DNA from 3 places in the Pseudomonas ekonensis genome. Region 3 is predicted to be linked to each of the others. Evidence: predicted binding sites of a transcription regulator. Region 3 holds the regulator's gene; each other region holds the start of a gene.
The links. The regulator sigma-54, encoded in region 3, starts transcription at its own class of promoters, with help from an activator protein. The targets are predictions, from matches to a motif close to ANTGGCATNNANNTTGCTNT.
Positions count from the first base shown of each region.

Region 1: KVG96_RS01470 (pilin) is a predicted target of sigma-54. The motif match lies at 3,279-3,298, and genes of this name have one in related genera.
Region 2: KVG96_RS17150 (flagellar basal body rod protein FlgF) is a predicted target of sigma-54. The motif match lies at 4,200-4,219, and genes of this name have one in related genera.

Region 1 is NZ_JAHSTS010000001.1:289,043-297,077, forward strand. It holds gene KVG96_RS01455 (prepilin peptidase) at 1-196, opposite strand, end outside; gene KVG96_RS01460 (type II secretion system F family protein) at 198-1,415, opposite strand; gene pilB (type IV-A pilus assembly ATPase PilB) at 1,418-3,118, opposite strand; gene KVG96_RS01470 (pilin) at 3,345-3,764, shown strand; gene KVG96_RS01475 (BON domain-containing protein) at 4,057-4,413, shown strand; gene KVG96_RS01480 (DUF2845 domain-containing protein) at 4,623-4,922, opposite strand; gene KVG96_RS01485 (DUF748 domain-containing protein) at 4,919-7,870, opposite strand; gene KVG96_RS01490 (class I SAM-dependent rRNA methyltransferase) at 7,980-8,035, opposite strand, start outside.
Region 2 is NZ_JAHSTS010000002.1:911,903-919,937, reverse strand. It holds gene KVG96_RS17170 (amino acid aminotransferase) at 1-829, opposite strand, end outside; gene KVG96_RS17165 (4a-hydroxytetrahydrobiopterin dehydratase) at 829-1,185, opposite strand; gene phhA (phenylalanine 4-monooxygenase) at 1,305-2,141, opposite strand; gene KVG96_RS17155 (sigma-54-dependent transcriptional regulator) at 2,403-3,965, shown strand; gene KVG96_RS17150 (flagellar basal body rod protein FlgF) at 4,274-5,014, shown strand; gene flgG (flagellar basal-body rod protein FlgG) at 5,060-5,845, shown strand; gene flgH (flagellar basal body L-ring protein FlgH) at 5,900-6,595, shown strand; gene KVG96_RS17135 (flagellar basal body P-ring protein FlgI) at 6,623-7,711, shown strand; gene flgJ (flagellar assembly peptidoglycan hydrolase FlgJ) at 7,723-8,035, shown strand, end outside.
Region 3 is NZ_JAHSTS010000002.1:1,569,680-1,577,714, forward strand. It holds gene lptC (LPS export ABC transporter periplasmic protein LptC) at 1-203, shown strand, start outside; gene lptA (lipopolysaccharide transport periplasmic protein LptA) at 190-738, shown strand; gene lptB (LPS export ABC transporter ATP-binding protein) at 738-1,463, shown strand; gene KVG96_RS20285 (RNA polymerase factor sigma-54) at 1,652-3,145, shown strand; gene hpf (ribosome hibernation-promoting factor, HPF/YfiA family) at 3,219-3,527, shown strand; gene ptsN (PTS IIA-like nitrogen regulatory protein PtsN) at 3,539-4,003, shown strand; gene rapZ (RNase adapter RapZ) at 4,006-4,863, shown strand; gene KVG96_RS20305 (HPr family phosphocarrier protein) at 4,879-5,154, shown strand; gene KVG96_RS20310 (ZIP family metal transporter) at 5,197-6,090, opposite strand; gene KVG96_RS20315 (superoxide dismutase) at 6,121-6,732, opposite strand; gene KVG96_RS20320 (DUF2753 family protein) at 6,734-7,174, opposite strand; gene KVG96_RS20325 (class II fumarate hydratase) at 7,201-8,035, opposite strand, start outside.

The sequences.
Region 1 (8,035 bases), on a different contig from region 3:
TCAGGTTGTAGGTGGGCAGCGGCGTTTCGCCGGGCATCCCCAGGATGTCGCGGGCCTGCTGGCGCCATTCGCGCTCGAGCATCTTCGGCAGGCGCCAGACCAGCACGTTGAGGAAGCTGCCGACCACCAGCCCCAGCAGCAGGGCGGTGCACACGAAGGCCAGCGGATACAGGGCAAACAGTTCGTCGAAGGGCATGTCAGATCGCTGAGCCGAGTTGGAAGATCGGCAGGTACATGGCCACGACCAGCCCGCCGACGATCACCCCCAGCACCACCATGATGAACGGCTCCATCAGGCTGGTGAGGTTGTCGACCATGTTATCCACTTCGTCCTCGTAAAACCCGGCGACTTTGGCGAGCATGTCGTCAAGGGCGCCGGACTCCTCGCCGATGGCGGTCATCTGCACCGCCATGTTGGGGAACACTCCGGTGCTGCGCATCGAGAAATTCAACTGCATGCCGGTGGACACGTCCTGGCGGATGCGCAGCACCGCGTTCTTGAACACCACGTTGCCGGTGGCGCCGGCCACCGAGTCCAGCGCCTCGACCAGCGGCACCCCGGCGGCGAACGTGGTCGAGAGGGTGCGGGCGAACCGCGCCACGGCGGACTTGTACATCAGCGTACCCACCAGCGGCAGCTTCAGCAGCCAGGCGTCCCGGCGGTCGCGCAGGGCCTGGGAGCGTTTCAGCGCGTGGCGCGTGCCGAAGAACGCGGCGACCAGGGCCGCCAGGATCGCCCACCACCATTGCTGCATGAACTCCGAGAGCGCGATCACCATCAGGGTGAAGGCCGGCAGTTCGGCGCCGAACCCGGAGAACACCGACTGGAATTGCGGCACCACCTTGACCAGCAGGATCCCGGTGACCACCGCCGCCACCAGCACCACGGCGGCGGGGTAGGTCATGGCCTTCTTGATCTTGGCCTTGAGGCTTTCGCTCTTTTCCTTGTAGGTCGCGACCCGTTCCAGCAGCGTGTCGAGGGCCCCGGACTGCTCGCCGGCATCCACCAGGTTGCAGTAGAGCTCGTCGAAATGCTGCGGTTTCTTGCGCAGGGCGGCGGCGAAGCTGTTGCCGGCGGCGACTTCCTGCTTCACCTCGTCCACCAGCTTGCGCATGGCCGGGTTCTCGAAGCCCTCGCCGATGATGTCGAACGACTGCAGCAGCGGCACGCCGGCCTTCATCATGGTCGCCATCTGCCGGGTGAACAGCGCGATGTCCTGGGCCTTGATGCGTTGGCCGAAGCTGAGCAGCGAGGCGGACTTCTTGCGCACCTTGCCGGGGTTGATCCCTTGCTTGCGCAACTGCGCCTTGATCAGCGCCGGGTTCTGCCCGCTCAGTTCGCCGGTCACCTTGCCGCCTTTCTTGTCCGTGCCTTCCCAGGCGTACACGCTGGTTTTCGCTGCCTTGACCGCCATGTTCAGTCCTTGGTGACCCGGTTGATTTCCTCAAGGCTGGTGATGCCTTGCATGGCCTTGATCAGGCCGGAGGTGCGCAGGTCGTTGAAGCCGTCCCGGCGCATCTGGGTGTCGATGTCCAGCGAGTTGCCTTCGGCCATGATCAGCCGTTGCAGTTCGGCGGTGTTCTTCACCACCTCGTAGATGCCCACGCGCCCCTTGTAGCCGCCGTTGCAGTGGTCGCAGCCGGCAGGCTCATAGAGCGTGAAATGGCCGATGCGTTCCTCGGGGAAGCCTTCCTTGAGCAAGGTCTCCCGGGGGATCTCGGCGGGGCGGCGGCAGTGGCTGCACAGCTTGCGGGCCAGGCGCTGGGCGATGATCAGGCTGACCGAGGTGGCGATGTTGAAGCCGGGGATGCCCATGTTGTGCAGGCGGGTCAGCGTCTCGGCGGCGCTGTTGGTGTGCAGGGTTGAGAGCACCAGGTGGCCGGTCTGCGCGGCCTTGATGGCGATCTCCGCCGTTTCGAGGTCGCGGATCTCGCCGACCATGATCACGTCCGGATCCTGGCGCAGGAACGAGCGCAGGGCCTGGGCGAAGTCCATCCCCTGTTTCGGGTTGACGTTGACCTGGTTGATGCCTTCCATGTTGATCTCCACCGGGTCTTCGGCGGTGGAGATGTTGATGTCGACGGTGTTGAGGATGTTCAGCCCCGTGTAAAGCGACACGGTCTTGCCCGAACCGGTGGGGCCGGTGACCAGGATCATGCCCTGGGGCTGCTTGAGGGCGGCCATGTACAGGTCTTTCTGCTCCGGCTCGTAGCCGAGGGCGTCGATGCCGATCTGCGCGCTGGAGGGGTCGAGGATCCGCATCACCACCTTTTCGCCCCACAGGGTGGGCAGGGTGTTGACCCGGAAATCGATCGACTTGCTCTTGGACAGGCGCATCTTGATCCGCCCGTCCTGGGGCTTGCGGCGTTCGGAGATGTCGAGGCTGGCCATGACCTTCAGGCGCGCGGCGATCCGGCCGGCCAGCTGGATCGGCGGCCGGGCCGCTTCGCGCAGGATGCCGTCGGTGCGCATCCGCACCCGGTAGTTCTTTTCGTAGGGCTCGAAATGCAGGTCGGACGAGCCGCTCTTGATCGCGTCCAGCAGCATCTTGTGGACAAAGCGCACCACCGGCGCATCGTCGGCGTCGAGCCCGCCGATGGCGTCCTGACGGCTGTCGTCGACGGACTCGACGTCCAGGCCGTCCAGGTCGACGTCGGCCATCTCCTCAAGGCCGGTGGCGTGGGTGTCGAAGAACTTTTCGATGGCGTCGGTGAGCTTGTCGTCCTCCACCAGGATGGCCTCGGTGCTCAGGCCGGTGCTGAACTGGATGTCGTTGATCGCCTGCTGGTTGCTCGGGTCGGAGATCCCCACGAACAGCTTGTTGCCGCGCCGCCACAGGGGCAGCGCGTGGTGCTGGCGCACCAGTTTTTCGCTGACCAGGCCTTTGGGCTGGGTTTCCTTGTCCAGGCAGTTGAGGTCCAGGTAGGCCACGCCGAAATGCTCCGAGGCGATCTCGGCCACCTGCCAGCTTTTCACCAGTTTGTTCTGCACCAGATAGCTGACCAGCGACAAGCGGTTGCGCTGGGCCTGTTGCCAGGCTTGCTGCGCGCTTTTTTCCGTCAGCAGTTCGGCCTGCACCAGTTGCTTGGCCAGACCGCTCAGAGCGATGTCATTCATGGGGATCCCGGACGCAGACAGTTCATGACTTATAGCCTAGACAAGTGACAGCGCCAAACCTGTGGGGTGCAGGTGACAAAAAGTGTCAGATACTGCGGTTCAAGGCTGTAGGACGCGCTTCGGGCATGCCGCCGCGCCCCGCCTTCAGGGCCTGCAAGGGATTGGCACGGGCTGTGCTGAGTCGTGTTCAGACCATGAGATTCCGACTCATGCAAGGAGCGTGTCTATGAAGAAACAACAAGGTTTCACTCTGATCGAGCTGCTGATCGTCGTGGCGATCATCGGTATCCTGGCGACCATCGCGCTGCCGCAGTACTCCAAGTACCAGGCCCGTTCGAAAGTGACGGCGGGGCTGGCGGAGATCAGCGCCATGAAGGTGCCGTTCGAGGACACCATCAATCAAGGCACCGACCCGACGCTGACGCTGGTGGCCGGCAGCGCCACGGCAACCACGTCCAACTGCGGCACCCTGGCGGCCTCGGGCACGGCCTCCACAGGGGCCGGCACCATCACCTGCACGCTGGCCAATGCCCCGGGTCCGGTGCTGGGCAAAACCATCACCCTGACCCGCACCGCCGCCACCGGCTGGAGCTGCGCGACCACGGCAGCCCAGGACTACGCGCCGAAGGGCTGCACCGGGACCTGAGGGTTGCGATGCGTCACCCGAATGCCCCGCCTTGCGGGGCATTCTGTTTTCCGGGCAGCGCAAAAGCCTGAATTGTTTCAGTGCCTTAGGAACTTTTCAGGAATCCGCAAGTTGCATGCAGAACGGATCGCGGTCATGCAAATTGCATGATTCCGTCAACCTGGTATTTTTATAAATCATTGATTTTTAAGGATTTATTTTTGTAGGGAAGTTGGCACAGCGTTCGCAATATCTCCAGTAACCTGCTGACAAGAAGCGCAGCAGACTTTTCAGAAAAACAGGAGTTACTCGTATGAAGAAGTTCGCTATCACTGCCGCTGCTGCTACCGCGCTGACTCTGACCATGGCCACCGGCGCATTCGCCCAGTCCACCCAGACGGCTCAGGCGCCCATGACGCTGGCAGCCGGCGAAATGACCAAAGCCAAGGAAGCCACTTCCGATACCTGGATCACCACCAAGGTCAAAGCTGACCTGGTCACCGAAAAAGGCATTCCCGGCACCGACATCAAGGTCGAAACCAACAAAGGCGTGGTGTCCCTGTCGTCCACCGTCGCCGTGACCGATTCGCAGAAAGAGATGGCGGTCGCGATCGCCAAGAAAATCAAAGGCGTCAAGGCGGTTTCCGCCGACGGCCTCAAAGCCGAGTAAGGCAAGGCTTCTCGCCTGGACGGGAGGAGGCGCGACAGGCGATCCGTGCAATACGTCTGCCGCACTTGAAGTTCATGCGAACGGCCACAAGGATGTGGCCAATGCGGGCCCCGGTTGATTGCCGGGGCCCGTTTCATTTTGGGCTAATGCATAGCGGCAGCGGGTGCCTGGGCTGGCTCCCATAGGGAAAGGCAGCGGGCAAGGGGACTTCAGTTGCCGCGCTTGCTGTTGATCTGTTTCAGGCGGTTGCCCTCGAAACGCAGGTACTGGTACATGCCGTTGCTCGGGCCGTAGGTCCATTCCTCGACCTGGAACTCTTCGCGGCGGTCGGCGCTGCGCTTGTAGCCCAACAGGTCACGGCTCAGCGGCTCGCCGCACTTGTGCAGCACTTCGCTGGCGCGGTCGCCGAGGCTGACCAGTTGGCTGCCGCAGCGCAGGGTGTCGGACGCAGACGCCTGGCCTGCGGCCAGCGCCAAGAGGATTGCGGGCAGACATTTGCGGTTCATCATTCGGCATCCAGATGCATTTGCGTCACCACCCGGCCATCGCTTTCCGCTTCGCCGAGGTTGGCGTCGATGAAGTACACCCGGTCGTCGGCCAGTTGGCCCTTGTCCACCAGGTAATCCTTGATGCTGCTGGCGCGGTCCTGACCGAGCTGGCGCAGCAGGACGTCGCTGGAGCTCCAGAACTTGATCACGTCTTCGCGCATCTTCGCGGTGCGCTCTTCCTTGCCCAGATCCTTCCATTCGGCCGGTGGCTGGGTCTTCAGGCGGGTGCGGTAGATACCTTCGAGCAACGGGCCTTTCTCGCCGTCCGGCACCTGCAGCAGGGACGCCTGGGCCGGCACCTTGTCGCCCCGGCGCTGGAGCATCTTGTAGTAGTTGTACTGGTATTCACGCTCCAGGCGCTGCTCGGCGATGAGCGGGCCGTCGCTGCTCTTGGCGGCGGTGCCTTCGATTTCCAGGCGCAGGGCCGGACGCTCCTTGAGCGCCTGGGACAGCTTGACCAGGGCCGCTTCGGCGTCCTTGCTCAGCTCGCTGGAGCCGGGCGCGAACGACACGCTGCCCAGGTCCTCCGAACCGCCGCCGCTGACCAGGCCGCCGATCAGCTTGAACGGCGCGGCGGCGGCCTTGACGATCAGGTTGCGCAGGGTCTGCCAGACGATCGGCATCACGCTGAACTGCGGGTTGTTCAGGTCGCCGCTGACCGGCAGCTCGATGGAGATCTTGCCGTCCACGTCCTTGAGCAGGGCGATCGCCAGTTTCAGCGGCAGGCTCACGGCGTCCGGGCTGTCGACCTTTTCGCCCAGCTGCAGTTGCTCGACCACCACCTTGTTCTCGGCCTTGAGCTGGCCCTTGGTGATCAGGTAGTGCAGGTCGAGGTTGAGCCGGCCCTTGCGGATCCGGTAGCCGGCGAACTTGCCGGAGTAGGGGGTCAGGGTGGTCAGCTCGACGCGCTTGAAGCTGGTGGCGATGTCGAGGCTGGCCATCGGGTCGAACGGGTTGACCGAGCCCTTGATGGTCACCGGCGCATAGCGGTCGACCTTGCCCTTGACGTCGACGCTGGCCGGCTTCGCCTGGCGGCTGTCGATGGTGCCGATCTGGCCGTTGAGCTGCTGGATCGCGGTGGCGAAGTTCGGGGTCAGGCTGAAGTCGGCGAAGTTGGCCGAACCGTCGTTGATCGCGATGGCGCCGATGTGGATGCCCAACGGCTTGTCGCCTCCGGACGGCTGCTTGGCGGCGGCCGGCTTCGCCGCCGAATCGGCGGGCTGCGGCACCAGCAGGTCGTCGATGTTGGTGGTGCGGTCATCGTTGATCATGAACCGCGCATAGGGCTGGAACAGGTTGATCCGGTCGATGGACAGGCTGTCGCCGTGCTGGTAGTTCAGGCCCTCCACCACCACCTGCTGCCACTTGAGGAAGTCGCGGGTCTTGAGGGTGTCGAGGGTGTGCAACTGATCGACCTGGGCGCGGCCGGTGACGCTGAGCGCCAGGGGCTCGGTGCTCTTGAGGTTGACCTTCAGGTCGCTGCCGAGCATGCCGCTGCGCAGTTCCAGGCGGATGAACGGGATGATGTAGGACTGGGCGACCCGCAGGTCGATGTCCTGGGTCTTCACGTTGAGCTGAGCGGTGACAGGCGCCAGGTTGACCGTGCCGTCGGCGCTGATCTTGCCCTGCTTGCCCAGGCCGGTGTCGAGCTTGAGGTTGAAGGGCGAACCGTTGAGGCTGTCGAAGTTCTGCAGGTCGAGGTTCAGCGGGCCGACCTCCAGGGCCACCGGCGGCTGCGGCTGGCGGTCGGCCAGGTGCACCTGGTAATTGCGCAGTTGCACGTCCTTGAGCAGCACCTGCCAGGGCTTGGCCGGCGCTGCCGGTTCCTTCGGCGAGTCGGCGGCGGCCGGCGCGGTCTTGGGTTCGGCGGCGGCCTTGGCCGCCGGTCTGGACGGCTGGCCGGCGAACAGCTTCTGCCAGTCCAGTTGCCCGTCGGCTTCGCGGGCGGCCCAGGTCTCCAGCTTCTGGCTGCGGATCTTGCCCACCACGACCTGCTGCTTGGCCAGGTCCACCGTGGTCTCGCTGACGTCCAGGCGTTCGAGCTTCGCCAGCGGACGGCCGTCCGGGGCCTTGATGGCGAACGGCGCGACGCTGACGGCGACGTTGTTGAGCAGCAGTTCGGTTTGCCTGGACAGGTTGAGCTTGTAGTCGGTGCTGAGGCTGACCACGCCGTCTTCCAGCACCAGCGGCACGGCGTCGCGCACGTAGGGCCAGAACGCCTTCATCTTGCCGTCGGTGATTTTCAGCGTGCCTTCGGAGGTGATCGGGATCAGGCTGAAGTTGCCGCTCCAGTCGATGCGCCCGCCGGCGGGGCCGACGGCGACCAGGGTCATGTCGGCGCTGTCTTCGGGCAGGGTGCTGAGGTTCTTCAGTTCGAAGTCGAGGGTGTCGTAGAGGAATTCGATCGGTTCGCTCGGACGCGCGTCCTCGAAATGCACGGCGCCGCCGGCCAGTTTGATGCGGTCGATGCGCAGCGGGAACGGTTTGGCGTCGGGGTCGGCCGGTGCGGGTTCGCTGGCCGGCAGCTTGAACAGGCCGAGCAGGTTGAGCTGGCCGTCCTTGGCGAACAGGATTTCGGTCTTGGGCTTGTCCAGCTCGATGTCGGCCAGGTGCAGGGCCCGGGTCCACAGGCTGTCGAGCTGCAGGTTGGCGTAGAGGCGCTCGAACCCGACCTGTTCCTTGCCCGGCCCGCCGATCACCAGCCCCCACAAGGTGAGCTCGAGGCTGAACGGATTGAGTTCGATGCGCTGGACATGCGCCGGCACGGTGGCGTAGTGGGCCAGTTGCTGGTTGGCGACCCGTAACGCAATGCCCGGCAGAATCAGAAACCCCAAAAGGCTGTAGAGGGCCAGAGCGGTCAACAGGGCGCCAATCGCGCGAATCAATCCTTTGGGCATGTGCGGCTTCATCTGTCTGAATCGGAGTGCCTTGGAGTATGGCACGCGATTGCGGTTCCGAAGTAATCGCCCAGGGTCAGGATTGTTCAGATTTTTCTGTGGGAATTTTCCCAAGCAGGTTTCACAGCCGGAGGATCAGGGTCTTCAGCGGCGGCTGTCCGTCCATGGACGGGAAGT
Region 2 (8,035 bases), 660 kb from region 3:
GCGCCAGTTGGCTGCGCACGTCGGTCAGCTTGTCGGCGGTTTTCGCGCAGACGATCAGCGCGCCGGTGCGGTCGCGGTACAGGCCGAAGTTCTTCGAGCAGGAGCTGGTGATCAGCACCTCCGGCAGTTCGGCGGCGAACAGCCGGGTCGACCAGGCGTCCTGCTCCAGGCCGTCGCCGAAGCCCTGGTAGGCGAAGTCGATCAGCGGCAGCAAGTCGCGGCTGCGCACCACCTCCAGCACCCGGTGCCAGTCGTCGTGGCTCAGGTCGAAGCCGGTCGGGTTGTGGCAGCAGGCGTGCAGCAGCACCACATCGCCCTTCGGTGCCTGGCTGAGCGCGGCGATCATCGCGTCCACGTCGAGGCGGTTGTCGCTGCTGACGTAAGGGTAGTGGCTGATCTTGACGCCGGCCGCCGCGAAAATGGTTTCGTGGATCGGCCAGGTCGGGTCGCTCAGCCATACGCCACGGCCCGGCAGGCAGTGGGCGATGAAGTCGGCGGCCAGGCGCAGGGCACCGGTGCCGCCCGGGGTCTGGGTGGCGCCGGCGCGCTGCTGGGCGATCAGGGCCGACTCTGCGCCCAGCACCAGTTCATTGATGACCTTGCCGAACAGCGGGTTGCCATGGCCGCCGATGTAGGTCTTGGTGGTCTGGCTGTCCACCAGGCGCGCCTCGGCGATCTTCACCGCTTCGGGGATCGGCGTCAGGCCCTGGGCATCCTTGTAGACGCCCACGCCGAGGTCGAACTTGCGCGGGTCGGGATCCTGCGCGTAGGCCTCCATCAGGCCGAGGATCGGGTCGCCGGGCACCCGGCCGATGGCGTCGAAGTGCATCACTTGCGTCCTTCTGCGGTCTTGGCCACGTCGTCGGTGCGGGCGGCCATGATGAAGTCGTTGCGGTGCAGGCCCTTGATCGAGTGGCTCCACCAGGTCACGGTGACCTTGCCCCATTCGGTCAGCAGGCCAGGGTGGTGGCCTTCGGCCTCGGAGATGTCGCCCACGGCGTTGGTGAAGGCCAGCGCGTGCTTGAAGTTCTTGAACAGGTAGACCTTTTCCAGCTGCATGATCCCGTCGCGCACTTCGATGTTCCAGTCAGGGATCTGCTTGATCAGGATCGGCAGCTCTTCGTCGCTGACTTGTGGCGCATCGGCACGGCAGGCTTCGCAATGGGCTTGGTTCAAACTGGACATGGCATGTTTCCTGAAATCGGGTGTGTGTTTTTTTTATGGGGCGTATCGGTCGTCTGTGTCGCCACGCTAAACCAAAGCGGCGGCGACGGACAGACTCACTTGCAAGTCAAACCTGCGGGTCACGCGGCCTTGGGCTTGGGCGGAAACTTCGGTGCGTGCAGGCCCAGCTCCATGCCTTGCTTGACCATGGCCATGATGTCTTCGTGGGCCAGGTCGAACAGGCGCTTGAGGTTCGGCAGGACGAAGTACAGCGGCTGCAGGATGTCGATGCGGTAAGGGGTGCGCATGGCTTCCAGCGGGTCGAAGGCCTGGTGCTCGGGCTCGCCCGACAGGCTGTACACGGTCTCCTTCGGCGAAGACAGGATGCCGCCGCCGTAGATGCGCTTGCCTTGCGGGGTGTCCAGCAGGCCGAACTCGATGGTCATCCAGTACAGGCGCGCCAGGTACACGCGCTCTTCCTTGGTGGCCTGCAGGCCGAGCTTGCCGTAGGTGTGGGTGAATTCGGCGAACCAGGGGTTGGTCAGCAGCGGGCAGTGGCCGAAGATCTCGTGGAAGATGTCCGGCTCTTGCAGGTAGTCCAGTTCTTCACGGGTGCGGATGAAGGTGGCCACCGGAAACCGTTTGCTGGCGAGCAGTTCGAAAAAGGTCTGGAACGGGATCAGCGCCGGCACGCGGGCGACCTGCCAGCCGGTGGTCTCGCCGAGCACCTTGTTGATTTCGCCCAGTTGCGGGATGCGGTCGTGGGGCAGGCCGAGCTTCTCGATGCCGTCCAGGTATTCCTGGCACGCGCGGCCCTCGATCACTTTCATCTGACGGGTGATCAGCGTGTTCCACACCGCATGCTCTTCGGCGGGGTAGTCGATAAAACCGTTCGCATCGGGCTCGCGGGCCACGTATTGCGTGTGCTTCATACTGCTCTCCTGCGAGGGGAATTCGTTCTTGTTATGTCCTGCGATGGACTCAGAATTAGCGCAGGCGGGGCGGGAATGCAGCAGGTCGGTACAGGTTTGTCGTAGGAAAAGTCTCTGTAATTCGTAAACTATTCGTTACGCTTTGTGGGGCGGGTCGCGTTTGCGGTGGTTTTCGGGTTTGAAAGCGCGCCCGCGTGTCACATAATCTTGACGACTGTTTTCGCCTCCCGACAGAAATTCAGGGCAGTGCCGCCCGCAGAGATGTGCATCGGGCATTCCATCCATTCACCGCTATCCGAGCTTTCTATGCGTATCAAAGTCCACTGCCAGAACCGCATCGGCATCCTGCGCGACATCCTCAACCTGCTGGTGGAGTACGGCATCAACGTCGCCCGCGGCGAGGTGGGCGGGGAGCACGGCAACGCGATCTACCTGCATTGCCCGAACCTGATCAACCTGCAGTTCCAGGCGCTGCGGCCCAAGTTCGAGGCCATCGCCGGGGTGTTCGGGGTCAAGCGGGTCGGGCTGATGCCCAGCGAACGCCGGCACATGGAACTCAATGCGCTGCTCGGGGCCCTGGAGTTCCCGGTGCTGTCGATCGACATGGGCGGCTCGATCGTCGCGGCCAACCGGGCGGCGGCGCAACTGCTTGGGGTGCGGGTGGATGAGGTGCCGGGCATTCCCCTGTCGCGCTACGCCGAGGACTTCGACCTGCCGGAGCTGGTGCGCGCCAACAAGTCGCGGATCAACGGCATGCGGGTCAAGGTCAAGGGCGACATCTTCCTGGCCGACATCGCGCCGCTGCAATCGGAGCACGACGACAGCGAGGCCATGGCCGGGGCGGTGCTGACCCTGCACCGGGCCGACCGGGTCGGCGAGCGCATCTATAACGTGCGCAAACAGGAGCTGCGCGGCTTCGACAGCATCTTTCAGAGCTCCAGGGTCATGGCGGCAGTGGTGCGCGAGGCCCGGCGCATGGCGCCGCTGGATGCGCCGCTGCTGATCGAAGGCGAGACCGGCACCGGCAAGGAGCTGCTGGCGCGGGCCTGCCACCTGGCCAGCCCGCGCGGCCAGTCGCCGCTGATGGCGCTCAACTGCGCCGGCCTGCCGGAGTCGATGGCCGAGACCGAGCTGTTCGGCTACGGCCCTGGCGCCTTCGAAGGCGCGCGAGCCGAAGGCAAGCTCGGGCTGCTGGAGCTGACGGCGGGCGGCACGCTGTTTCTCGACGGCGTGGGCGAGATGAGCCCGCGCCTGCAAGTGAAGCTGCTGCGCTTTCTGCAGGACGGCTGCTTCCGTCGGGTGGGCAGCGACGAAGAGGTGTACCTGGATGTGCGGGTGATCTGCGCGACCCAGGTGGATTTGTCCGAGCTGTGCGCCCGGGGCGAGTTCCGTCAGGATCTCTACCATCGGCTCAACGTGCTGTCGCTGCACATTCCGCCCCTGCGCGAGTGCCTCGACGGCCTGACGCCGCTGGTGGAGCATTTCCTCGACCAGGCCAGCCGGCAGATCGGCTGCCCGCTGCCCAGGCTTGCGCCGGCGGCGATGGATCGCCTCAGTCATTACCACTGGCCGGGCAACGTGCGGCAACTGGAGAATGTGCTGTTCCAGGCGGTTTCCCTTTGCGACGGCGGGACGGTCAAGGCCGAGCACATCCGCCTGCCGGATTACGGCGTGCGTCAGCCGCTTGGCGATTTTTCGCTGGAGGGCGGCCTGGACGAAATCGTCGGGCGCTTCGAGAAGGCGGTGCTGGAGCGGCTGTACGCCGAGCACCCGAGCAGCCGGCAACTGGGCAAGCGGCTGGGGGTCTCGCACACCACCATCGCCAATAAACTGCGCGAGTACGAGGTGGGTAAAGACCCCGAGGCCTGAGCGATCCCAGGGCGCTTGCTCCCGCTTGAGCGCAAGGCGCTCACCTGCTTGGGGCCGCTGCGCGGCCCGGCGGGAGCGAGCTCCCTCGCCACAGGTTTCACCACAGGTCATCTCGCCGCACATTGCCGCCAAGCGGCAGGAGCGCGCCGGTTTTTCGTCTTCGATACATTCCCCCGATTCCCTGCTGAACCCCTCAAGTCCTTTGTTTACCGGGCTGTCGGCCGCCAGAAAAAAGTTGGTCTGCAAATTGCTTATGGCTTCGCAGTACAGCAGTGGGCGGCAAACGTCCGGCAGGCAGAGGAATCAGCGTGGACAAGTACCTTTATGTGGCAATGACCGGCGCCAGCCAGAACGCACTGGCGCAGAAGGCTCATGCCAACAACCTGGCGAACATCTCCACCAACGGCTTTCAGCGCGACCTGGAGCAGGCGCGTTCGATGCCGGTGTTCGGCGACAGCTTTCCGGCGCGTGCGTTTGCCATGAGCGAACGGCCGGCCACGGACTTCAGCCCAGGCTCGCTGGTGCAGACCGGGCGCGACCTGGACGTGGCCGTGAGCGGCAACGGCTGGATCGCCGTGCAGAACCCCAACGGCGGCGAGAGCTACGTGCGCACCGGCAGCCTCAATATCGACGCCCTGGGCGTGCTGCGCGCCGGCAACGGCATGCCGGTCATGGGTAACGGCGGGCCGATCGCCGTGCCGCCGGAGCAGCAGGTGGAGGTCGGCGAAGACGGCACCATCAGCATCCGCGCGATGGGCGAGGGCCCGCGGGTCATGGCCGAGGTCGACCGCATCAAGCTGGTCAACCCGGACATCAAGACCATCACCAAGGGCCTGGACGGTTCGATCCACACCAAGGACGGCCAGCCTGCGCCGGCCGACGCCAACGTCAAACTGGTGTCGGGGTTCCTGGAGTCGAGCAACGTCAACGCCGTCGAAGAGATGACCTCGGTGCTGGCCCTGGCCAAGCAGTTCGAGTTGCACGTCAAGATGATGAACACCGCCAAAGACGACGACCAGGCCATGGCTCGGGTCTTGCAGATCAGCTAATTATCAGAACGTCGCGCCGTAAAACAGGCGCACGAGGAGAATCGAATGCTTCCGGCTCTATGGGTTGCCAAAACCGGTCTGTCCGCCCAGGACACCAACCTGACCACCATTTCCAACAACCTGGCCAACGTGTCGACCACGGGCTTCAAGCGCGACCGCGCCGAGTTCCAGGACCTGCTGTATCAGATCAAGCGTCAGCCAGGCGCCCAGTCCACCCAGGACAGCGAACTGCCGTCGGGCCTGCAAGTGGGCACCGGCGTGCGCATCGTCGGCACCCAGAAGAACTTCACCCCCGGCAGTCTGCAGACCACCGAGCAGCCGCTGGACATGGCCATCGACGGCCGCGGTTTCTTCCAGATCCTGCAGCCGGACGGCACCACGTCCTACACCCGTGACGGTACCTTCCACCTGGACTCCAACGGCCAGATCGTCAACGCCAACGGTTTCGCCCTGGAGCCGGCCATCGTCATCCCGAACAACGCCCAGACCTTCACCGTGGGCAAGGACGGCACCGTCTCGATCACCGTCGCCGGCAACCCGGCCTCCCAGGTGATCGGCAACCTGCAGACCGCCGACTTCATCAACCCGGCCGGCCTGCAGGCCATCGGCAGCAACCTGTTCCTGGAGACCGCCGCCTCCGGCGCGCCGCAGGTCGGCACCCCGGGCCTGAACGGCTTCGGCACCACCGAGCAGAACATGCTGGAAACCTCCAACGTCAGCACCGTGGAAGAGATGGTCAACATGATCACCACCCAGCGCGCGTACGAGATGAACTCCAAGGTGATCTCCACCGCCGACCAGATGCTCTCGTTCGTAACGCAGAATCTGTAATCAAGTCCGAACGGCGGCCATGAGGCCGCCGGCAACACCGTGAGGTAAAGGGTCATGAATCGCTTTGTATCCGTTCTGGCATTGAGTGGGGCGGTCTCGCTCGCGGGCTGCGTCGCGCCGACGCCCAAGCCCAATGACCCTTATTACGCCCCGGTGCTGCCGCGCACGCCGCTGCCGTCGGCGGCCAACAACGGCTCGATCTACCAGGCCGGCTTCGAGCAGAACCTGTACAGCGACCGCAAGGCGTTCCGGGTCGGTGACATCATCACCATCACCCTGAACGAGAAGACCCAGGCCAGCAAGAACGCCAACTCCCAGGTGGCCAAGAACAGCAAGACCGGCATCGGCCTGACTTCGCTGTTCGGCGGCAGCGGCACCACCAACAACCCGTTGGGCGGCAATGACCTGAGCCTGGACGTCGGCTACAGCGGCGACCGCGCGACCAAGGGCGACAGCAAGGCGGCCCAGGGCAACACCCTGACCGGCTCGATCACCGTGACCGTGGCCGACGTGCTGCCCAACGGCATCATCGCCGTGCGCGGCGAGAAGTGGATGACCCTCAACACCGGCGACGAGCTGGTGCGGATCGCAGGCCTTGTGCGTGCCGATGACATCGCCACCGACAACACCGTGTCCTCGACCCGGGTCGCCGATGCGCGCATCACCTATTCGGGCACCGGTTCGTTCGCCGATGCGAGCCAGCCAGGCTGGTTCGACCGTTTCTTCCTCAGCCCGCTGTTCCCTTTCTAGGTGGCTACTTTGAATTTCAAGCGCCTCATGATGGCCGCGCTGTTGTTGTCGGCGGCCTTCAACGCACACGCCGAACGGCTGAAGGACATCGCCAGCATTTCCGGCGTGCGTTCCAACCAGTTGATCGGCTACGGCCTGGTGGTCGGCCTCAACGGCACCGGCGACCAGACCACGCAGACCCCGTTCACCCTGCAGACCTTCAACAACATGCTCTCGCAGTTCGGCATCAAGGTGCCGCCGGGATCGGGCAACGTGCAGCTCAAGAACGTCGCGGCCGTGTCGGTCAGCGCCGACCTGCCGGCGTTCGCCAAGCCGGGTCAGCAGATCGACATCACCGTCTCCTCCATCGGCAACTCCAAGAGCCTGCGCGGCGGCACGCTGCTGCTGACCCCGCTCAAGGGCATCGACGGCAACGTCTATGCCGTGGCCCAGGGCAACCTGGTGGTCGGCGGCTTCGACGCCGAAGGCCGTGACGGCTCCAAGATCACCGTCAACGTTCCGTCGGCTGGCCGGATCCCCGGCGGCGCCTCGGTGGAACGTGCGGTGCCGAGCGGTTTCAACCAGGGCAACAGCCTGACCCTGAACCTGAACCGTTCCGACTTCACCACCGCCAAGCGCATCGTCGACAAGATCAACGACATGCTCGGCCCTGGCGTGGCCCAGGCCATCGACGGCGGCTCGATCCGCGTCACCGCGCCGCTGGATCCGAGCCAGCGCGTGGACTACCTGTCGATCCTGGAGAACCTGGAAATCGATCCGGGCCAGGCGGTGGCGAAAGTCATCATCAACTCGCGCACCGGCACCATAGTCATCGGCCAGAACGTGAAAGTGGCACCGGCCGCCGTGACCCACGGCAGCCTGACCGTGACCATCACCGAAGACCCGATCGTCAGCCAGCCGGGCCCGTTGTCCAACGGCCAGACCGCCGTGGTGCCGCGCTCGCGGGTCAACGCCGAGCAGGAAGCCAAGCCGATGTTCAAGTTCGGCCCGGGCACCACCCTCGACGAGATCGTGCGTGCGGTGAACCAGGTCGGCGCAGCGCCGGGCGACCTGATGGCGATCCTTGAAGCATTGAAACAGGCCGGCGCGCTGCAAGCCGACCTGATCGTGATCTGAGGACGGCGACCATGGATATGCGCAAGAGCGGTCTGGTCAGCAGCAGCGATTCCGGGGCCTATTCGGACCTCAATCGCCTGAACCAGCTCAAGGTCGGCGACAAGAACAGCGATGCGAACATGCGCAAGGTGGCGCAGGAATTCGAATCGCTGTTCCTGGGCGAGATGCTCAAGTCGATGCGTTCGGCCACCGAGGCCCTCGGGAAAGACAACCCGATGAACACCGCAGAGGCCAAGCAGTACCAGGAAATGTACGACCAGCAGTTGGCGGTGTCGTTGTCCCGCGAGGGCGGCGGCATCGGCCTGGCCGACGTGCTGATGCGTC
Region 3 (8,035 bases):
GCACCGACGAAAAGAACCGCGACACCCTGATCACCACCACCCGCATGACAGTGTTCCCGCAGCAGCAATATGCGCAGACCGAGCAACCCGTTAGAATTGACGGCGCTGGCGGCGTATCGACCGGCAAAGGAATGAAAGCGTACCTGAAAGACAGCAGGATCCACCTGCTATCGAACGTAAGAGGACAGTATGAGGCTCGTTAAAACCCTCCCTATTTTGCTCAGTCTGGGCGCAGCACTGGGAAGCGCGAGCGCCTGGGCCCTGCCGAACGATAGCCAGCAGCCGATCCGCATCCAGGCCGACGACGCCCAGCTCGACGACAAGAACGGCGTGGCGACCTACAAGGGCGATGTGATCATCACCCAGGGCTCCATGATCGTGAAAGGCAACACCGTGACCATGACCCGCGCGCCCAACGGCGACATCGACGTCGTGACCTCGGTGGGCAACCTGGCCTACTTCGAGCAGTTGCAGACCCAGGGCGACACCAAGCCCGTCCAGGGCTACGGCGTGACCATCCAGTACCACGCGCAGCAGAACCGCGTCGTGCTGATCGACCGCGCCAAGGTCATCGACAAGGACGGCAACACCACCCAGGGCGAGAAGATCGTCTACGACACGGTGAAGAAGCTGGCCAGCGCCGGTCGCGCCACCGGCAACAAGGTGACCGAGTCGCGTCCGCGGATCGACATGGTGATCCAGCCGAAACAGAAAACCGACGGACAGAAGGCCCAGTAATGGCAACCCTGAAAGCCCAGCATCTGGCCAAGAGCTACAAGAGCCGCCAGGTCGTGCGCGACGTCAGCCTGTCCATCGACAGCGGTCAGATCGTGGGCCTGCTCGGCCCCAACGGCGCCGGCAAGACCACCTGCTTCTACATGATCGTCGGCCTGGTGCAGGCCGACCAGGGCCGCGTCCTGATCGACGACCTGGACGTCAGCCACCAGCCGATGCACGGCCGCGCCAAGGCCGGCATCGGCTATCTCCCGCAGGAAGCGTCGATCTTCCGCAAACTGTCGGTGGCCGACAACATCATGGCCATCCTCGAGACCCGCAAGGAGCTCGACAAGGCCGGCCGGCGCAAGGAACTCGAAAGCCTGCTGCAGGAATTCCACATCAGCCACATCCGCGACAACCTCGGCATGAGCCTGTCCGGCGGCGAACGCCGTCGCGTGGAAATCGCCCGGGCCCTGGCCACCGCACCGAAATTCATCCTCCTCGACGAACCGTTCGCCGGTGTGGACCCGATCTCGGTGGGCGACATCAAGCAGATCATCCACCACCTCAAGGCGAAGGGCATCGGCGTGCTGATCACCGACCACAACGTGCGCGAGACCCTGGACATCTGCGAAACGGCCTACATCGTCAACGACGGCCAGCTGATCGCCGAAGGCGACTCGGACACCATCCTCGCCAACGACCTGGTGAAGGAAGTGTACCTGGGCCACGAGTTCCGCCTGTAAGCGCTGAGGTGGCCGCCCTGCCGCCCCTGCGCTGCATCGATTCGAGCGCGGTTTTATGCGCTTTAATTGTTACAGCGCTCTAGGCAAACACTTCAGTTTCAGGCATATAATTTGCTTAAGTTTGGCGCCTCGGCGCCCTGTAGTGGATGGCGCATGTGCGCCGGCAAATAAGGTGTTAAGCCCCTGCCATGAAACCATCGCTAGTCTTGAGAATGGGCCAGCAGCTGACGATGACGCCGCAGCTGCAACAGGCCATCCGCCTGCTCCAATTGTCGACCCTGGACCTGCAGCAGGAGATCCAGGAGGTCCTGGAATCCAACCCGATGCTCGAGCGCCAGGAAGACGGCGACGACTTCGACAATTCCGACCCCATGGCCGACAACGCCGAACAGAAGCCCAACACCGAGATCCAGGAACCGGCCTACCAAGAGACGGCGCCGACGGTGGACAGCCTCGAGGACGGCGAATGGAGCGAGCGCATCCCCAACGAACTGCCGGTCGACACCGCCTGGGAAGACGTCTACCAGACCAGCGCCAGCAGCCTGCCCGGCAACGATGACGACGAGTGGGACTTCACCACCCGCACCTCCGCCGGCGAGAGCCTGCAAAGCCACCTGCTGTGGCAACTCAACCTGGCGCCGATGTCGGACACCGACCGCCTGATCGCCGTCACCCTGATCGACTGCATCAACAATCAGGGCTACCTCGACGAATCCCTCGAAGAAATCCTCGACGCGTTCGATCCGGAGCTGGACATCGAGCTCGACGAGATCGAAGCCGTCCTGCACCGCATCCAGCAGTTCGAGCCGGCGGGCATCGGCGCCCGCAACCTCGGCGAATGCCTGCTGCTGCAATTGCGCCAGCTGCCGGCCAAGACCCCGTGGCTGACGGAGGCCAAACGCCTGGTCACCGACTTCATCGACCTGCTCGGCAGCCGCGACTACAGCCAGCTGATGCGGCGCATGAAACTCAAGGAAGACGAACTGCGCCAGGTCATCGAGCTGGTGCAGAGCCTCAACCCGCGCCCGGGCTCGCAGATCGAATCGTCCGAGGCCGAGTACGTGGTGCCGGACGTCATCGTGCGCAAGGACAACGAACGCTGGCTGGTCGAGCTGAACCAGGAATCCGTGCCGCGCCTGCGGGTCAACGCCCAGTACGCCGGGTTCGTGCGCCGCGCCGACACCAGCGCCGACAACACCTTCATGCGCAACCAGCTGCAAGAGGCGCGCTGGTTCATCAAGAGCCTGCAGAGCCGCAACGAGACCCTGATGAAAGTGGCGACCCAGATCGTCGAGCATCAGCGCGGTTTCCTGGAGTACGGCGACGAAGCCATGAAACCCCTGGTGCTGCATGACATCGCCGAAGCGGTGGGCATGCACGAGTCGACGATTTCCCGGGTGACCACGCAAAAGTTCATGCATACCCCCCGGGGCATTTATGAGCTGAAATACTTTTTCTCCAGCCACGTCAGCACCTCCGAAGGCGGCGAATGCTCGTCCACGGCGATCCGCGCGATCATCAAGAAACTGGTTGCCGCGGAAAATCAGAAAAAGCCGTTGAGCGACAGCAAGATCGCTGGTTTACTGGAGGCACAAGGCATTCAGGTGGCTCGCCGCACCGTCGCCAAGTACCGCGAATCCCTCGGGATCGCGCCTTCGAGCGAACGCAAGCGGTTGATGTAAGCCACGTTACAGCGTTCCAGTGGCAGGCTATCCCGCCTGCCGCTTTATGCACTGGCAACGAAGGAGAAGCTGTATGCAAGTCAACATCAGTGGACACCAACTGGAAGTGACCGCCCCTCTGCGCGAGTACGTCGAGTCCAAGCTCAAGAAGATCGAGGGACATTTCGACAAGATCACCAACGTTCAGGTGATCATGACCGTCGAGAAGCTCAAACAGAAAATCGAAGCCACGCTGCATGTGCCGGGTAAGGAAGTGGTGGCCAATGCCGAACATGACGACATGTACGCAGCCATTGACCTCCTGACCGACAAACTGGATCGCCAACTCAAAACGCATAAGGAAAAGACCCAGAAAGTCCTTCAGGGCGCTACCGGTCGATAACCCCCCACTCCATGATCCGACTTGAAAGTATCCTGACCCCCGGCCGTTCCCTCGTGAACGTGCCGGGCGGCAGCAAAAAGAAAGCCCTCGAACAAATTGCCAACCTGATCGCCCGGGAAGTGCCGGATCTGGAGATGCAAGATGTCTTCGAGGCACTGGTCGCCCGTGAGAAGCTCGGCTCCACCGGCTTCGGCAACGGCATCGCCATTCCGCACTGCCGCCTCAAGGGTTGCGAGTCGCCCATCAGTGCGCTGATGCACCTTGAAGCCCCCATCGATTTCGACGCCATCGACGGCGCCCCGGTCGACCTGCTGTTCGTCCTGCTGGTCCCGGAAGCCGCCACCGATGCGCACCTGGAGCTGCTGCGCCAGATCGCCAGCATGCTCGACCGCAAGGAAGTACGCGAAAAACTGCGTCGCGCCGCCAGCAACCAAGACTTGTATCAGGTTGTCCTGGACGAGCAGAACGGGCAGTAAACATGCGTCTGATCATCGTCAGTGGCCGTTCCGGCTCGGGTAAAAGCACCGCACTGGATGTCCTGGAGGACAACGGCTACTACTGCATCGACAACCTGCCGGCCGGCCTGCTGCCGGATCTGGCCGAGCGTGCGCTGATCCACACCGAACTGTCGCAACCGCTGGTGGCCGTCTCGATCGATGCGCGCAACCTGCCGAGCCACCTGTCGCGTTTTCCCGAATTGCTCGAAGAGGTCCGCAGCCGGCATATCCAGTGCGACGTCCTCTACCTGGACGCCGACGAGGAAACCCTGCTCAAGCGCTTCTCGGAAACCCGCCGGCGCCACCCGCTGAGCAGCGCCAACCGTTCGCTGGCCGAAGCCATCGAGGACGAAACGGCCCTGCTCGGCCCCATCGCCGACCTGGCGGACCTGAAGGTCAACACCACCAGCCTGAACCTGTACCAATTGCGTGACACCATCAAGCTGCGCCTGCTGAACCAGCCGGAACCCGGTACGGCGTTCCTGGTGGAGTCGTTCGGTTTCAAACGCGGCATGCCGGTGGATGCCGACCTGGTGTTCGATGTACGCTGCCTGCCCAATCCGTACTGGAAACCTGAACTACGCGCACAGTCCGGCCTGGACGAGCCGGTGGCCGAATACCTCGCGGCGCAGCCGGAGGTCGAGGAGATGTTCCAGGACATCTACGCCTACCTGCTCAAGTGGCTGCCGCGCTTCGCCGCCAGCAACCGCGCCTACGTCACCATTGCCATCGGCTGCACCGGCGGGCACCACCGCTCCGTCTACCTGACCGAGCGCCTGGGCCAGGCGTTGCAGAAAACCCTGAAGAACGTCCAGGTCCGCCACCGCGACCTCACCTAAAGGATCCACACCGCGATGCCTGCTCTGGAAATCGAAATCATCAACAAACTGGGTCTGCATGCCCGGGCATCGGCCAAGTTCGTCGGTGTCGCCGGCCAGTTCCCGGATTGCACGATCAGGGTCGGCCGCACGCCGGAGACCACGGTGGACGGCAAGAGCATCATGGCCATGATGATGCTGGCCGCCGGCAAGGGCACGAAAATCCACCTGAGCACCGAAGGGCATCAAGAGAACGAAGCCATGGATGCGCTGGTGGCGCTGATCAACAACTACTTCGACGAAGGCGGCTGAGACCGTATTCGTCAGGAGGGAGCAAAGGCGCCCTCCTGAGGTTCAGCCCAACGCCGTATCCATCACCATCATCAGACAAAAGCCCACCAGCAGTCCCAGGCTGGCCAGCTTGTCATGGCCGTTGCGCCGCGACTCCGGAATCACTTCGTGGGTCACCACCAGCAGCATCGCCCCCGCCGCCAACGCCAACCCCAACGGCAACAGCACCTGCGCCAGGCTGACCAGCCACGCACACAGCAGCGCAAACACCGGCTCCACCAGCCCTGAGGCGGCACCGATCAGGAACGCCTTCATGCGCGACATCCCCGCCCCGGCCAGCACCAAGGCAATCACCAGCCCTTCCGGCACATCCTGCAAGGCAATGCCCATGGCCAGGCTGTCCGCGTCCGGCATGCCGCCGCCGGCCGACACGCCGACGGCCATGCCTTCAGGGATGTTGTGGGCGATGATGGCGAACACGAACAGCCAGATGCGCGGCGGGATCACCGGATGTTCGACGGTGCCGACCAGCATTTCCGGGGTCGCGCCAGAGACCCGGCGATCCACCAGGTACAGCCCGAACGCACCGGCCAGGATGCCCAGGCAGATCAGGCCGCTGGCCCCCCACGGTGTCATGCCCAGGCTCTCGGCGGCGGCGATGCCCGGCACGATCAGCGAAAACGCCGTCGCCGCCAGCATCACGCCGGCGCCGAACCCCAGCAGGGTGTCGCCGAGCGCCTGGGGCATGCGTCGGATCACCAGCACCGGTACCGCCCCCAGCGCCGTGCCGAGGGCGCAGAGCGCACCACCCTGCAACGCCCGCGATAGCCTCGGCTCGAGATCCAGCCATTCCAGCCCGTGGGCGACCAGCAAGGTCATGCCCGCCAACAGCAGCAGCGAGCCGAACGCGTAACGGAACATCCGCCCGCTGCCGATCGCCAGTGTTCCAGTGCCCATAGTCAGCCTTGAATTGTTTTTATCGGGGACTCAAGCCAGCGCCGCCTGATAGCGCGCAGCGACTTGCGGCCAATTGATCACGTTGTAGAACGCGCTGATGTATTCCGGCCGGCGGTTCTGGTAGCGCAGGTAGTAGGCGTGCTCCCAGACGTCGAGGCCGAGGATCGGCGTGTTGCCGTTCATCAGCGGGCTGTCCTGGTTGCCACTGCTCTCCACCAGCAGTCTTTTCTCCGGGGTGACGCTGAGCCAGGCCCAGCCGCTGCCGAAGCGGGACAACGCCGCTTTGGTGAACGCTTCCTTGAAAGCGTCGAGACCGCCCAGTTGCTCGTCGATGGCCTTGGCCAGCGCGCCGTCCGGCGCACCGCCGCCGTCGGGCACCATCACTTCCCAGAACAGCGAATGGTTGGCGTGGCCGCCGCCCTGGTTGATCACCGCCGTCCGCAGGCTTTCCGGCAGTTGCCGGACGCTGGCGACCAGCCGTTCCACCGGCCAACCGGCGTATTCCGTGCCCTCGACGGCGGCGTTGAGGTTGTTGATGTAGGTCTGATGATGCTTGGTGTAGTGGATCTCCATGGTCTGCGCGTCGATGTGCGGCTCAAGCGCGTCGTAGGCGTAGGGCAAGGCAGGCAGGGTAAAAGCCATTTCAATGGACTCCATGGTGGTGTGAGGCCGACGGCCGGCGCGCATTGCCGGCGTCCGGATGCAGCAGACGCTGGGTGCGCGGGTATTCGCCGTGCTCACTGATGAAATTGAGCAGCTCGACATAGGTCTTGCTGCTCTGGCGCAGCGCCGCTTCGCGCAGGGCCGGGCGCAGGCGTGCGTCCTGCATGGCCTGCAGCAGCCGCTGATGGATGGCGCACAGGTATTCGGCGCTCTCCTCCGGCTGGTTCAGGCGCAGGTGCAGGTCCGCCAGGTTGTGGTGCGAGATGACGCAGGCCGCCACCGCTTCGTCGGCGTCCGCCCAGCGCTCGAACAGCACCTGAGCCAGGGCCAGGGCTTGCAGATAGGCTTCGCGGGCATCGATCAGTTCGCCCAGCATGAAGCAGCGATTGGCCCGTTCGATCGTGCGTTTCCAGTGCTCCATGGTGAACCTCCAAAGCGGTGCGGCGCTTACACGCCGCCGGCGGTGAGTTTTTCGGGGTTGAGCAACGCTTCCAGTTCGCTGCGCGACAGGTCGGTGTGCTCCAGCGCGACGTCGATCACCGCGCGGCCCTGCTTGTAGGCCTGCTTGGCGATTTCGGCGGCCTTCTGGTAACCGATGATCGGGTTGAGCGCGGTCACCAGGATAGGGTTGCGCGAGAGCGCTTCCTTGAGGCGCGACTCGTTGACCTTGAAGCTGGCGATGGCTTTGTCGCCCAGCAGCCGGCTGGCGTTGGCCAGCAGTTCGATACTGTCGAGCAGGTTCTGGGCGATGATCGGCAGCATCACGTTCAGCTCGAAATTTCCCGACTGGCCGGCGACGGTGATGGCCGCGTCATTGCCGATCACTTGCGCGGCGACCATGGCGGTGGCTTCCGGGATCACCGGGTTGACCTTGCCGGGCATGATCGACGAGCCAGGCTGCAAGCCTTCCAGCTCGATCTCACCCAGGCCGGCCAAGGGGCCCGAGTTCATCCAGCGCAGGTCGTTGGCGATTTTCATCAGCGATACGGCGGTGGCCTTCAGCTGGCCGGAGACGGCGACGGCGGTGTCCTGCGAGCCGATCAGCGCGAACAGATCCTTGCCCGGCGTGAACTGCACGTGGGTGAGCTGGCTCAGGTGACGGCTGAAACGCCCGGCAAACTCCGGATGCGCGTTGATCCCGGTGCCGACCGCCGTGCCGCCCTGGGCCAGGGACTGCAGGCTCGGCAACAGATCCTGCAGGTGCCCGACGTTGGCCTTGAGCTGCTGAGCCCAGCCGTTGAGCACCTGGCTCATCCGCACGGGCATGGCATCCATCAAGTGG